Regions from separate parts of the Fusibacter sp. JL298sf-3 genome, predicted to be linked through region 1. Evidence: riboswitches for the same ligand, from Rfam matches in the RefSeq annotation. Region 1 holds a riboswitch; each other region holds the start of a gene.
The links. Region 1 has a riboswitch for cobalamin ahead of ACR6HW_RS03165 (DUF4430 domain-containing protein). Riboswitches for the same ligand answer to the same signal wherever they lie in the genome.

Region 1 (4,245 bases):
CCGTCTAGGTCGAAGCCGCCGTCGACGTTTTGTTGACTTTGAAGCCATTGGATTAGGGCGTCGGCTTTGGTAGCGGCAGCGCCCACTTGATCTCTATAAAGTCCTAGCGCCACGAGGCAAATGCCTTCTGTTTGTATGGCTTTATAACCCACAGAAGACTTGTACGCGCCATCGAGAAGCGTTACGAGTGCTTCAACTGCTGATGTACTGTCATAAGGCGCGCCGGACATATAGAGGGCAATAATCGCCCAAGCCTGGTACTCAGCATCATTTAAGTCCATAGGACTGAGGGCAAATTGCCCTTTGTAAGCACCGTTTTGGACTTGTGCGGCTCGAAGTGTTTCCAATAAATTTTCAACTTGTCCTTCATCGGTTGTCAGCACTGGTGCAGAAGAAGAACCTAGTTGAGCAATCAGCGTTTTCGTCAGCAGCGCTAAGTTGTTGACCCTCGAATAAGACATCAAGTTGTCAGCGATATGATTGCCGTCCATCCCCGATACAGTTGCTGCGGGGGCAGATAAAAACTCGTAGTTGTTGTAGACGGCGTATTTGGCTTTTAAAAAGTCAATTTCCTGTTGCAATGTTGTTTTTAGTGCTGGCGTAAGACCTTCGCCGGCGACAACTGACACGCTGTACTGCGCTGTTATTGAAGGGGCGCCTTCAACACCAAAGATAATGTTCGCAGTACCGACGCGCTGAGCGGTGAGGGTCTGATTTTCTACGGTGACCACTTCAGGGGTGTCAGAAGTGATTAACACCACGTCGTCCAGTGGTCTGTCGCTTGCGTCATAGGCGAAAGCAGTAAAGTTCAATGATTCTCCCACAGTGAGTTCTGTTAAAGTATCAAGCGATGAACGGACAGATGTCGGTGGAGTCATAGGGGTATAACGTATATCGTAGACGCTGTTTCCGTTAATGAGCTCTGTTAGAGCGACTAAACCGATGCCATCGGCAAGTTTACTTGCATAGCTCCCCCCTGGACTGTTGGTAAATCTCCCGTCACTTTCAATGTAACAGGCCATGATTCCATTTTCAAGGGTGTTGCCGGCGCTTGAGACCCAGCTTGAAGGGGCGATTCCAAGCTTCTTAAGGGCTTGGAACGCGTAGACAGTAGCACTTAAGTCCCCCTCGATTGAGCCGTTGTCTTCAATGCGCTTTTCTAAATAGACAAGCGCTTTTTGAATGGTGTCTTCAGCGCCTTCAACTTGTCGATGAGAGGCGAGAGCAAGTGCAGCGAGGGCGGTGTAGTCGGCACTCGGCGTGTAGTCTTCAACCATCTCTTGATCCCAATCGTCCCAATACGACGACGTGTGTCCAAAGGCGAACTCACCGCTGTAGTCTTCTTTTCCGGTGGCGATAAGATGTTTGGCGTAAGCGGTTTTATCGTACGATGCCTCTGCCATCTCAAGTGCGATAATCCCCAGGGCCAAATCTTTGGGGTCTTCTTCAGAGGGCCATTCGTCTAATACCATTTGGACGTAATTATTTCCGTTGTAATCAGCAGGATTTTCGCCGGCCGCAATTAGTGCCATTACATTGCGCGCACCGTTAGAAAGGGAACTGAGGCCCCCGTATACGGTGAGCGCCCGGCGTATGGTGGTCACATCTACACCGGCGTTTTTCAGTCCCATTGCCTCGAGGTAGTCGTAGGTTGCATTGTAGCTGCCATCAAAAGATTCGTACCGAGTCACCAGCTTGCTTAGAGCTTCGCCTTGGCTGGTGTTTGACGCAAAGTTTGGCACCAGTGGAAAACCGGTAAGAACGAGTGCGACTGCAAGAATTAGTGAAAGTACTTTACGTTGTTTCATGTTCTTCTCCTTATGATATATTTGTTTCCAGGGGGGGACGCGGTGTTTATTTCAAGGCCTAAACATACAAAAAACCGGCTTGAAAAGCCGGTTTGGTACAATAAAGTCTCTTTGATTTCACGGAGTAAATCCATAATAAATATCGTACGATGAACACGTTCCTTTCACTGGAAGGGGGTGGTGTCAATCAATTGGCAATATCCTGACTTATGGATGCTAACGTGAAGACTTCGCCTTCCCAAACACTTTGTTCAGTGGCTAAATGAAGTGCACTCTCCAAATACAGTGGCCTGACCGTCCGAGGTTCTCACTCGAGTTCCTTTTAATTCCTCTTATTTCTAAGAAGAAACCAATTGACCATTGGAAACCTGTGGTTTCCTATGAAATTAAGGGATGTCCCGCTGATATACTAGCACAAACTGTTGTAAAAGTAAATATAATAAAATCCGCTAGATACGCCTTGTTAGCCTTTAGAGCTCGATTTTTATCAGAGCAATAGCATGCACGAAGTGCTTTACAAGGCTTTGTTGATTTTAGACCGTCCCGAGAATAGCGTCGTAGCTTTCCAGTGCAAAGTGTCGTCCTTTTTCTGTCAAGTGGTAAATTCCGTCGAGCACGACGACTTTTTCTTCGCGAATGAGCTGTCTCATGGTTTTTTCAAGGCGTTCCCTTGAGTAGTTCACATGTAAGTGCAGCGACTTCACGCCATTTTCTTCACGTGCTTCGGCGGTATCGGTGTGTCGGTGCATGTGAAAGACGATGGCTTTTTGTGCAAATTCCCGCCTTTGAACACTTCGGCGTCTAAGTACAGTGATCATTCCGCGTTTCGGTGCTGCGATAAAAGCCAACAAGAAAGTCAGTCCCGTTACAGTGGCCATGCTCCCGGCGATGGACACATCGAATGCGTAGGCAAATCGATAGCCAACGAGTGCGTTGAAGGTGCCAATGGCGGCGCTGAAACAAAGCAGCCGTTTAAGATGGTCTGTAAGGAGGTAGGCGGTAATAGGTGGGCCTACCATAAATGCGATTACCAAGATTGAACCGACAGCTTCAAAAGCTGCAACAGTTGTGACGGACACACTGGTCATTAGTAAATACTGAATCAGAACCGGTGAGAAGCCCAGTACAGAAGCGAGTCCAGCATCAAAAATACTTATTTTAAGTTCTTTAAACAGCAAAACAATCATGACGACGTTGAGAACGAGAACGGTCCCCATTGTATACAACGCTTTGGGGCCGAGGTCCACACCGCCTATAACAAGGCGGTTAAAAGGTGCAAAAGCCAGTTCGCCAAGCAAAACGGCGTCGGTGTCAATATGGACTTTACCGGCGTAACGGCTGATCCAAATAATGGCGATGCTGAAGAGGAGTGGGAAGACGATGCCAATGGCTGCGTCTTCAGATACGAGACGTGTTGCCGTAATCAGCTCCACTAAGTACACAGTGAGTAAACCGACGGCTGCTGCTCCGATAATAAGTAGCGGCGAGTTCAAGTCGTGAACGACAAAGAAAGCGGCGACAATTCCCAGTAAGATGGTATGTGTGATGGCGTCTGTCATCATAGCCATTTTTCTGAGGACGAGAAAAACGCCGGGTAAGCTACAAGCCACCGCTACGACGACGGCAATTAACTGAATTTCCATTTGCGCACTCATAGCAGCGCCTCCTTTCTCAGGGGATGAGTTTTAACATACGCAAGCCCTTTTTCAGTGAGCATCCACTGGTTAAAATAATCTCGTTCTACACAATCGCTTCTGTCGAGGAGTTGCTCTATTTCGCGTTGAAGCCTTTTGTCGTTGGCACAGGAAGGATTGATTGCCAACAGGTTGTGGCTTCTATTCTCTTCCCCGTGATTTTGAGACAAACGGTATAAGCTAAACAGCAATTGATCCGATGTTATGCTTTTGTAGCGGTTTCTCTGTTGTCGGTAACGCCAGATTAAACCGCGCTCAGGGGCAAAACAGATGCTTATAAGAACGATAAGGCTTATAATGACGACAATGGCCGGGCCCGTAGGCATCTTACGCATAGAGGAGCTAATCAAGGTACCTAAAACGCCACTGAATGCACCGAAAGCACCGGCGAGGGCCACCATTTTAGAGAGGCTGTTGGTCCATTGACGTGCGGCAACGCCGGGAGCGACGAGCATGGCGCTCATTAAAATGACCCCGACAGTTTGAAGGCCTATAATAATTGAAACGACGATCATACAGGACATCAGCCGATTGAGCTTAGTCGCTGAAAAGCCCAAGCTGTCCGCAAAAGCGCTGTCAAATGTCACCAGTTTTAGTTCTTTCCAAAAGAGAACGACAAGCGCTAATAAAAGCATACCGATAATGGAGACACTGTAGACGTCTCGCTTTAAAAGCGTAGAGGCTTGTCCGAAGATAAACTTGTCAATGCCTGCTTGATTGGCGTTTGGGATTTTCTGAATATA
Region 2 (4,245 bases), 1.7 Mb from region 1:
GACGGCTGGACATTCGTCGGCTGGGAAGGTGATGCAAGCGGCGGCTCAAGCACAACTGTGACAATGAATGCAGACAAATCGGTAACGGCTGTCTTTGAAGAAACGCAAACGACACCGGATCCTGATCCGGTAACAGAATACACACTTTCTACTGGCGTAACCGGCCAAGGCTCCGTATCAGGTGGCGGCACGTATACAGAAGGTACAGAAGTCACTGTAACGGCAACACCAGCAGAGGGCTGGACATTCGTCGGCTGGGAAGGTGATGCAAGCGGCGGCTCAAGCACAACTGTGACAATGGATTCAGACAAATCGGTAACGGCTGTCTTTGAAGAAACGCAAACGACACCGGATCCCGATCCTAATCCGGACCCAGATCCAACACCGGATCCCGATCCGGAACCGGTCGACCCGACACCAGTCGATCCAACACCTACACCAGAACCGGAACCAGAACCAGTTCCAGCGGGCCCACAAGGGTTTGTAGAAGTCAGCTACATCGATCAAGACGGTTCGGAATTGGCATCTGCTTTTACCTTCTCAGGTGAAATCGGCACCAATTACGGCACATCGGCGAGATCGTTCAGTGGTTACGAACTGGTAGAGTCACCGTCTAACGCATCAGGTACTTTTGCTGACGGCACGATCTCAGTCACTTACAGATACTCAGACGGCTCAGATGAAGTCGAGCTCGAAGTAGAAGAAACGCCACTTGGCCCTGCTATCGACACGACAGAAGAAACGCCTGAAACGACAGAACCGGTTGTCGAAGAAACTGAGACAACAGAAGAAACAGAAACCCCTGTGGAAGTACCGGAAGGTGAGATTGTTCTCATCGATGAAACCACACCGGAAGGCCCTGCGGCATTGCCTAAGACAGGTCAACTGCCAATAAGCCTCTACTTCGGTATCGGTAGTATCCTTTCAGCAGCAGGTGTTTATTTAAGAAGAAAATAAAGTGAGATAGAGCCAAAGGCTGTCCCGAAGGGGACAGCCTTTGGCATGTGTGTTTAAAGGGACGGTTCTTTTGTGCCGTTGGTGGCAAAAAGGGCCGTGTGAAAAGGATGTACACCGTGAAAAATCAAAGGCTGTGGCCTGTGTACGGTGCATTTGGCGCCTTCGGTACGGCTTATGTGAAAGAGACGGCGGCAACAAAGAGTTCAGAGGCATTTTAAATGGAGAGATGCGGTAGAAAAGAGGCGTTTACGAACGTTTAGAGGCCGTTGGGGGTGTGGTAAAAATGGAAAAAACCAGTGGATTCCGGCACAAAAGAACCGTCCCCCCTTGACAATTAATTCACTTAGCGCTACAATCAAATTAGCTACAAATTGTGCATATGTGGATAAAAAACGCCACTTATCCACAATATATTGTAATACAACTGTATAGCATCTTTGGTGCGTACTTGAGAAATCAGGGCGCTTAAAAGGGAAGATTGGTGCAAAGCCAACGCGGTCCCGCCACTGTAAAAGACTGCAACGCTCATACCTCTGTGAAAACGGGAAGGGAGCGATTGCTAGTGTACTGTCTCGTTGAGATTTAATTAAAAATGCCAGATAGTCTGTATCCGTGCAAGGCAAAATATCGACGACAATGCGGGACGTTGTCGAGAGATTTTAACGCCGCAATGATGCAGAATAGATGAGCAGTTTTTTAATTGTGAACGATACAGTACACTACTGTCTTGAGCCAGGAGACCTGCCTGAGATGTGAGAACGCTAAAGCTCACGAGGATGAGACATGCGAACAAGCGCCGTCACCGGCGTCAGTTCCCTGTGTATTCGTGTCTTAAAGACACTTTTTTTTATGCGACAAGGAGGAAGGGCAATGCTCAAAAGCAAAGATATCGTGGAATCGTATTTACTTAAAAGCGACTGGCGGGTCAAAGAAAACTCAAACTCACCGTTTTCATTTGGCGCCTTAAACAAACATATAGCGGCAGAAGTCTCCAAAGACTATTGGCTCAGAGAAGTGTACCCAAAGGCCATTGCAGAGGGTTACATAAAGGGCGATTACCACATACACGACCTCGGCGGCATCACCCTCTACTGTTGCGGCTACTCGCTGAGAAGCGTCATACGCAAAGGGGTTCAAGGGGTTCCCAATATTCCGACGTCCACGCCGGCGAAACACTTTGCCTCTATACTCAACCAGTTGGCCAACCTCATCACCGTCTTTCAAAATGAAATCATGGGTGCCGTGGCCTTCAGTTCCGTCGACACCTATTTGGCGCCGTTTATCAAAGAAGACGGCCTCTCGTACGAAGATGTCAAACAGAACCTGCAAAACTTCATCTTCTCCATAAACTCCAATTCCAGAGGTGGCGCAGAGCCTGCTTTTAGCAACATCACACTGGATTTGACGCCGCCAAAAGACCTCATCGACCAAAGCGTCTACGTCGGGGACGGACAGCTGGACTACACTTATCGCGCCTGCCAAGAAGAAATGAACCTCTTCAACCGAGCGTTTTACGAGTTGATGAACACAGGGGATGCCAACGGCAGACCGTTTGCGTATCCGATTCCCACCTACAACATTCACGAGCGCTTTGACTTCGACAACCCGCTCAACGACGCCCTCTGGGAAATGGCAGGCAAATTCGGCTACCCGTATTTTGCCAACTTCATCAACAGCGACATGAGCCCTGAAGATGCGCGCAGCATGTGCTGTCGCCTGCGACTGGACCTCCGAGAACTGGAGCGCAAAAACGGGGGACTTTTCGGCGCAGGAGAAAGCACGGGCTCCATTGGCGTCGTCACATTGAACATGGCGCGGTACGGCTATAGGGCCAAAACCAAAGCCGAACTGTTCGACCTCATCGACTGCAACATGACCCTTGCGAAAGAGAGCCTCGAAATCAAGCGTGCCTTCCTTCAAGAAAACGTACTGGACGCCGGCCTCATTCCGGCATTCAGCACTTATGTCGGCACTTTTGACAACCACTTCAGCACCATAGGCCTCGTGGGCCTCAACGAAATGTGCGAGAACTTCCTCGGCAAAGACATCTTAGACGAAGCGTCCAGTGCGTTGGTCCTGGAAGTGCTCCATCACATGCGCGAAAAACTGAAGGACTTTCAAGAAGAAACCGAGCACCTCTATAACCTCGAGGCGACACCGGCAGAATCCACCGCCTACAGATTGGCGCGAAAAGACAAAGCACAGTACCCCGACATCTTGACACAAGGTACCGACGAACAGCCGTACTACACCAACAGCTGTCATATTCCGGTAAACAAAGTCGAATCGATACATCAGGTTTTCGAACACCAAGAGCCGATACAATTGTTGTTTACAGGGGGCACCGTCATCCACGTGTTCTTGGGCTCTCCGGTGTCCGGTGAAAAGGCCAAACACATCGTCAAAACCGTCTGTGAGCGGTACAAAGTGCCTTACGTGAGCCTTTCCCCGGTAAACCATTACTGTACGGCACACGGCTATATCGACGGCGCAGTGGACACCTGTCCCATCTGTGGCGAAACCGTGGAAAAATACCAGCGCATCACCGGCTATCTGCGCAATGTCAAATACTTTAACGACGGCAAAAAACAAGAGTTCATAGAGAGGCGACAGCTATGAAAATTCGATACAAATGCATCGAGCACGAACGCGTCGAAGACGCGCCTTTCGTCGGTGCGCTCATCGGTGCCATCGGGTGCCGCATTGGATGTAAGGACTGTTTTAACGCCCCGCTCAAGCAGCTGCCGACGCTGTTTGAAGACGTCGAAGCGGTGCTGGACGCCGTACAGAGCAACCCGTTTAACGAGGGGCTGATCTTCGGCGGTCTCGAGTGGTCAGAGCAACCGGAGGAACTGGTGGCACTGGCTTCAGAAGCGCTGAACAGAGGGCTGAAAGTCATGGTATACACAGGCCTCACACTGGAGGCGTTTCTCAAGAGCGTCCCTGCCATCGACAGCTTGGAAGGGACACTCTACCTGAAATACGGCAGCTTTAATGTGACGGCGCTCAGCACCGACCATCTGGACCACGGCGTCAAGCTGGCGAGCACCAATCAGCACATCGCTACTTTAAGGGACGGTTCTTTTGTGCACGATTCCACTAGTATTTACCATATTTAGGCGCCTAGCAATGCGTGGACAGCTTGTGTAATGGGTTGACAGATATAAGACTAAATCCTTATAAAAACTATATTATTAGAGGCGCCATTCCAAAGTAATCGCCTGAGGGCAGCAGAACAAGGGACACCGCGATTTTTATGAGGTGTAGGTGTTTTCAAAAGTGGTGGTT
Region 3 (4,245 bases), 1.4 Mb from region 1:
TTGTAAATATACTACTTTTTGTAGGGGTACTGGTGAATGAATGGATCGAACTCGGGGTATAAAAGCGAATATTACGATTTTTTAATGAGGCGCTTTTATAGCGAGGAGGGTTTGTATGAATGAGATTAAAGTTAAGAGAAGTATTAGAAAACTGGTCATTTCAATTTTTGTAGCAGTTATTCTAATCGTACAAATTTTAGTGGGGGGGCTCACTTATTGGCGGGTATCCGGTATTATTAAGAGCGACCAATTAAAAGCCACACAGGATGTGGGCGATCAGATAGCCATGTCTATGGAAAGCTATTTGTCGGGCTATCAGGGCATTGTCGAAGCGCTTTCTAAACAGGCGTTGCTGGCGGATCCGGCGATAAACGAACGCGCTATTTTAGAAGTCCTCGACAGTTATGCGTCGAGCAACGACGGCATTTTCTCCATCTATATGGGAACGACAGCCGGCAAGATGTTGGTGAAACCGGACGACGACCTCGGAAGCGACTACGATCCGCGGACGCGCGACTGGTACACACTGGCCAAAGACAGCGGTAAATTTGTCTGGACAGACGCTTATTTCGACGACACGGTAAACGCCATGATGATTACAGCGTGTGCACCGGTGTACAACGCACAGGGAAAATTCGCAGGCGTTATCGCCGCTGATTTATTGCTCGACACTCTAAACGATCAGACCAAAGATTTGAGAATCGGCGAAAAAGGTTATCCGATTACCGTGGATGCCAACAACATTATTATGACCCATGTAAACCCGTCAAAAATCGGCGAAGAGATGGATTCTGAAGTCATTAAAGCCGCTTTGGTTGAAGGCCGCATGGAGACCTTAGACTACACCAATACAGAAGATGGTGAAAAGCACAAAAAACTGGCTTCGTTCTCACCGATTGAAAGCGTGGGCTGGACTGTTGTTTCAAGCTTCTATTACGACGAAATTCAAGCGGATTTAAACACCATTATTACAAACATCGCCTTGGCGTCATTGCTCGGCTTTGTCATTGCCGTGATACTGGTCTTCTTGTTTACAAAGAGCTTTAACGATAACATCAAGCGACTTGTCGAAGCGATGAAAACCGCTCGTACCGGAGACCTCAGTGTTCATTCGGATATTCAATCCAAAGACGAGATCGGCGTGTTGAGCAAGTTCTTTGATGAAACCATCTCAGACCTTGGGAAGTTGGTAAACAATGTTCAGCAAGTGTCCGGACAATTGACGACGTCGTCGCAAAGCCTTGCAGCTACAAGTGAAGAAGTAAGTGCTTCTGCAGACGAAGTGGCGAAGACTGTTGAAGACATCGCCAAAGGGGCACAAGATCAAGCACAAGATGCCGAGCAGAGTACTTTGGTGGCGCGTGCACTCTCAGAGAAGTTCGTCAGACTCAACGAGTTCACAGACGAGATGCTGCTTTCTGCTAAGAGCACAACAGAGGCGTATGAAGGCGGTCTTAAATCCGTCGGCGACCTCAGCGATAAGAACAGAGAATCGATGGACGCCAACAAGGCCATTGAAACTGTTATTTTACAACTTAACGATCGCACACAGGAAATCGGCGGTATTTTGGATTCCATTTCGGCGATTTCAGTTCAAACCAACCTCTTGGCACTTAACGCCTCTATTGAAGCGGCGCGCGCCGGAGAGCACGGCAGAGGCTTTGCAGTTGTCGCTGAGGAAATCAGAAAGCTGGCTGAAGAGTCTGCCAATGCAGCAGAGCAGGTTAAAGAAATCGTCCTCAACATCCAACAAGACGGTGCTGAGTCGGTGAGCAGTATGACGACGCTCAAGACGATCTCAGAAAATCAAAACAGCGCGGTGAACGACGTTATCGGCGCCTTTGAAACCATTAAGTCGGCGTTCCAAAAAATCACGCGCAACATCGATGAAATCGGTCAGTCTGTATCGGAAGTTAACGAAGACAAGGAGCGCATCGTCAGCAGTATTGAGAACATCTCAGCTGTTTCAGAAGAAACGGCTGCCGCTTCAGAAGAGGTAACCGCTTCTATGGATCAGCAGACCTTTGCCGTGGAGGAAGTGGCGAAGTCCGCACAAGACCTCAACCAAATTTCTGTCCACCTCAATGAAGAAATCAGCAAGTTCAAAATCTAGTTGCAATTGGCTTTTAAATTCATTATAATGAGTAAGAACAACAGAACGTCAACAGGTGTCGCAAGACTTAATAGGGAATCGCTTAGCGAGCTGTCCCAGCAACCGTATGGCCGACGAACGCCACATACCACTGCGCAAGCGGGAAGGGTGGTCAGAGGATGAAGCCTAGCCGGTAGACCTGCCGTTGATGAACGATAGAAGTCTCCTGGGAAGTGGGATGGAAATGAAGCTGATACAGCCCGTTTTCCCTTTGGAGAACGGGCTTTTTACGCGTGAGAAGGCGCTCTTGAGACAAAGCGATTTTTAGAAAGGTTGCCGAGTAAAGCTCGGTGGTGAGAATCGACTTAAAACCTCGAGACGACGTCGGATGTTGTTGAAAAAAAAACAGACGTTCTCAGTGCGAGAGCGGATAATTACTAAGGAGGCTATAATGAAAAACAAACTGGTCATTGCACTGGTTGTGGTATTGGTTGCAGTAGGCGCACTTTTTGCCTACAATCAATTCTTCGGTGCAGAAACACAAGAGGGCTCAAAAGCCGTTACAGTTGAAGTGGTTATCCCGTCGGAAAACATCGATGAAAAAATGACACTTCACACCGATGCAGAATACTTATACGATTTGCTCGAAGAGAAGAAAGAAACACTCGGGACTGTATTTGACGAACAAGATTTTGGACCGATGCTCATCGGTATGAAAGGGTATGTGGCAACGCAAGAAAAGAAAGAGTTTTACCACATTTCCATCAATGGAGAACCCGCTATGGTCGGCGTAAAAGACATTCCGGTACTCGACGGCGACGTCTATCGGTTTGAGATTCAAAATTGGGAATAAAAACGAGAGATTTAACCCTCATAGCCATTTTATCCGCGGCGCTAACCGCGGGTAAGATGGCCTTATTTAGCATTCCAAACGTGGAAATTGTCACGTTTTTGCTCATTGTGTACACCGTTGTTTTTGGCAAGACGCGGACACTGCTTGCAGCGTTTGTGTTTGTAACCACCGAGGTGTTGTTGTGGGGGTTTGGGACTTGGATAATCGGCTATTACTTTATATGGCCGTTGCTGATTGTGATGGCGAGTTTGTTGTCGAGGGTTACGCGAAATGAATACGCCTATGCAGGGCTCTCGGCAGTATTTGGTTTCACATTTGGCTTGATGTTTGCTATCTTTGAGTCGTTTTTTTACGGCGCCGCCTACGGCTTTACGTATTGGATCAGCGGCTTGCCGTTTGATATCGTACACGGCGTGTCAAATTTTCTCATTGCGCTGTTTTTATTTAAACCCGTTGTGAGAACTGTTGAAAAAGTAAAACCGCATATGTAAAGAAAAACTCTAAACGCGTTGGTTTAGAGTTTTTTGCATTCTGCGAGCATTAAAAAATACCGTTTTTCAGGTAAAGGCTGTTCAATGGTGTCGCCAACTTGATGGTACATAGTCACCTGGTCGAAAATTTCGAGGCGCTCTAAAAATTCGGCCTCAGTGTATTGGTGAACGTGGTAGGGACAAGTGCACGGCTGGCCGACGCCTCTGCCAAATGGCGTCGAAATAAACAGCGTACCGCCGGGAACCAAGAGGTCGTAGAGCGTCTGAAGAAACTGCCTGTCGCCGTGAAAGTGCTCGATGGTTTCAAAGCTGATGATGACGTCAAAAGTGCCGAGCTTTGACGGCAGTGTTTTGTCCAGTGCGTCCCCTACGAGAAATTGGCGGTTTTCTCCCCCGTAGTGTTCAGTTGCGTAAGCGACAGTTGCCGCGTCGATGTCGACGCCGACGTAGCCGGTTACTTGGAGGTTGTGGATGTGGTCTGCGCCGTAGCCTGAGCCGCAGGCGATGTCTAAGACACGGCCCTTACAGTGAGACTTGACGAAGTCGTAGCGCGCTTGATGCTCAATGAGCATGCCGTTGGTCGGGCGCATATTTTTAGGGTACACCCGTTCCTCAAAACGTTTCATAATAGGTCCTTTCGTTACATAGTGATTAAGATTATATCAAAAAAGGCGCTTTCTTTAAATGCCCAATTGAAACCAAGGCGTTAAATGTGGTAAAATAATTTTCCACGAATTTCACCAGTGTCGACTTAAACGCGCGGAAATCCAAGCGATTTCCCTATGAGAAAAGAGGCAATGATGACTGAA

Region 2: another riboswitch for cobalamin. It lies ahead of ACR6HW_RS11120 (ribonucleoside triphosphate reductase); the one in region 1 lies ahead of ACR6HW_RS03165 (DUF4430 domain-containing protein).
Region 3: another riboswitch for cobalamin. It lies ahead of ACR6HW_RS14655 (DUF4430 domain-containing protein); the one in region 1 lies ahead of ACR6HW_RS03165 (DUF4430 domain-containing protein).

Annotation. Positions count from the first base shown of each region.
Region 1 covers NZ_CM132608.1:653,860-658,104, reverse strand. The annotation lists gene ACR6HW_RS03165 (DUF4430 domain-containing protein) at 1-1,808, opposite strand, end outside; cobalamin riboswitch at 1,985-2,177, opposite strand; gene ACR6HW_RS03160 (metal ABC transporter permease) at 2,342-3,463, opposite strand; partial or broken gene ACR6HW_RS03155 (metal ABC transporter permease) at 3,718-4,245, opposite strand, start outside.
Region 2 covers NZ_CM132608.1:2,339,858-2,344,102, forward strand. The annotation lists gene ACR6HW_RS11115 (InlB B-repeat-containing protein) at 1-957, shown strand, start outside; cobalamin riboswitch at 1,379-1,720, shown strand; gene ACR6HW_RS11120 (ribonucleoside triphosphate reductase) at 1,807-3,576, shown strand; gene ACR6HW_RS11125 (4Fe-4S cluster-binding domain-containing protein) at 3,573-4,076, shown strand.
Region 3 covers NZ_CM132608.1:3,066,480-3,070,724, forward strand. The annotation lists gene ACR6HW_RS14645 (UbiA family prenyltransferase) at 1-62, shown strand, start outside; gene ACR6HW_RS14650 (methyl-accepting chemotaxis protein) at 116-2,113, shown strand; cobalamin riboswitch at 2,149-2,313, shown strand; gene ACR6HW_RS14655 (DUF4430 domain-containing protein) at 2,544-2,945, shown strand; gene ACR6HW_RS14660 (hypothetical protein) at 2,936-3,436, shown strand; gene ACR6HW_RS14665 (class I SAM-dependent methyltransferase) at 3,460-4,062, opposite strand; gene helD (RNA polymerase recycling motor HelD) at 4,234-4,245, shown strand, end outside.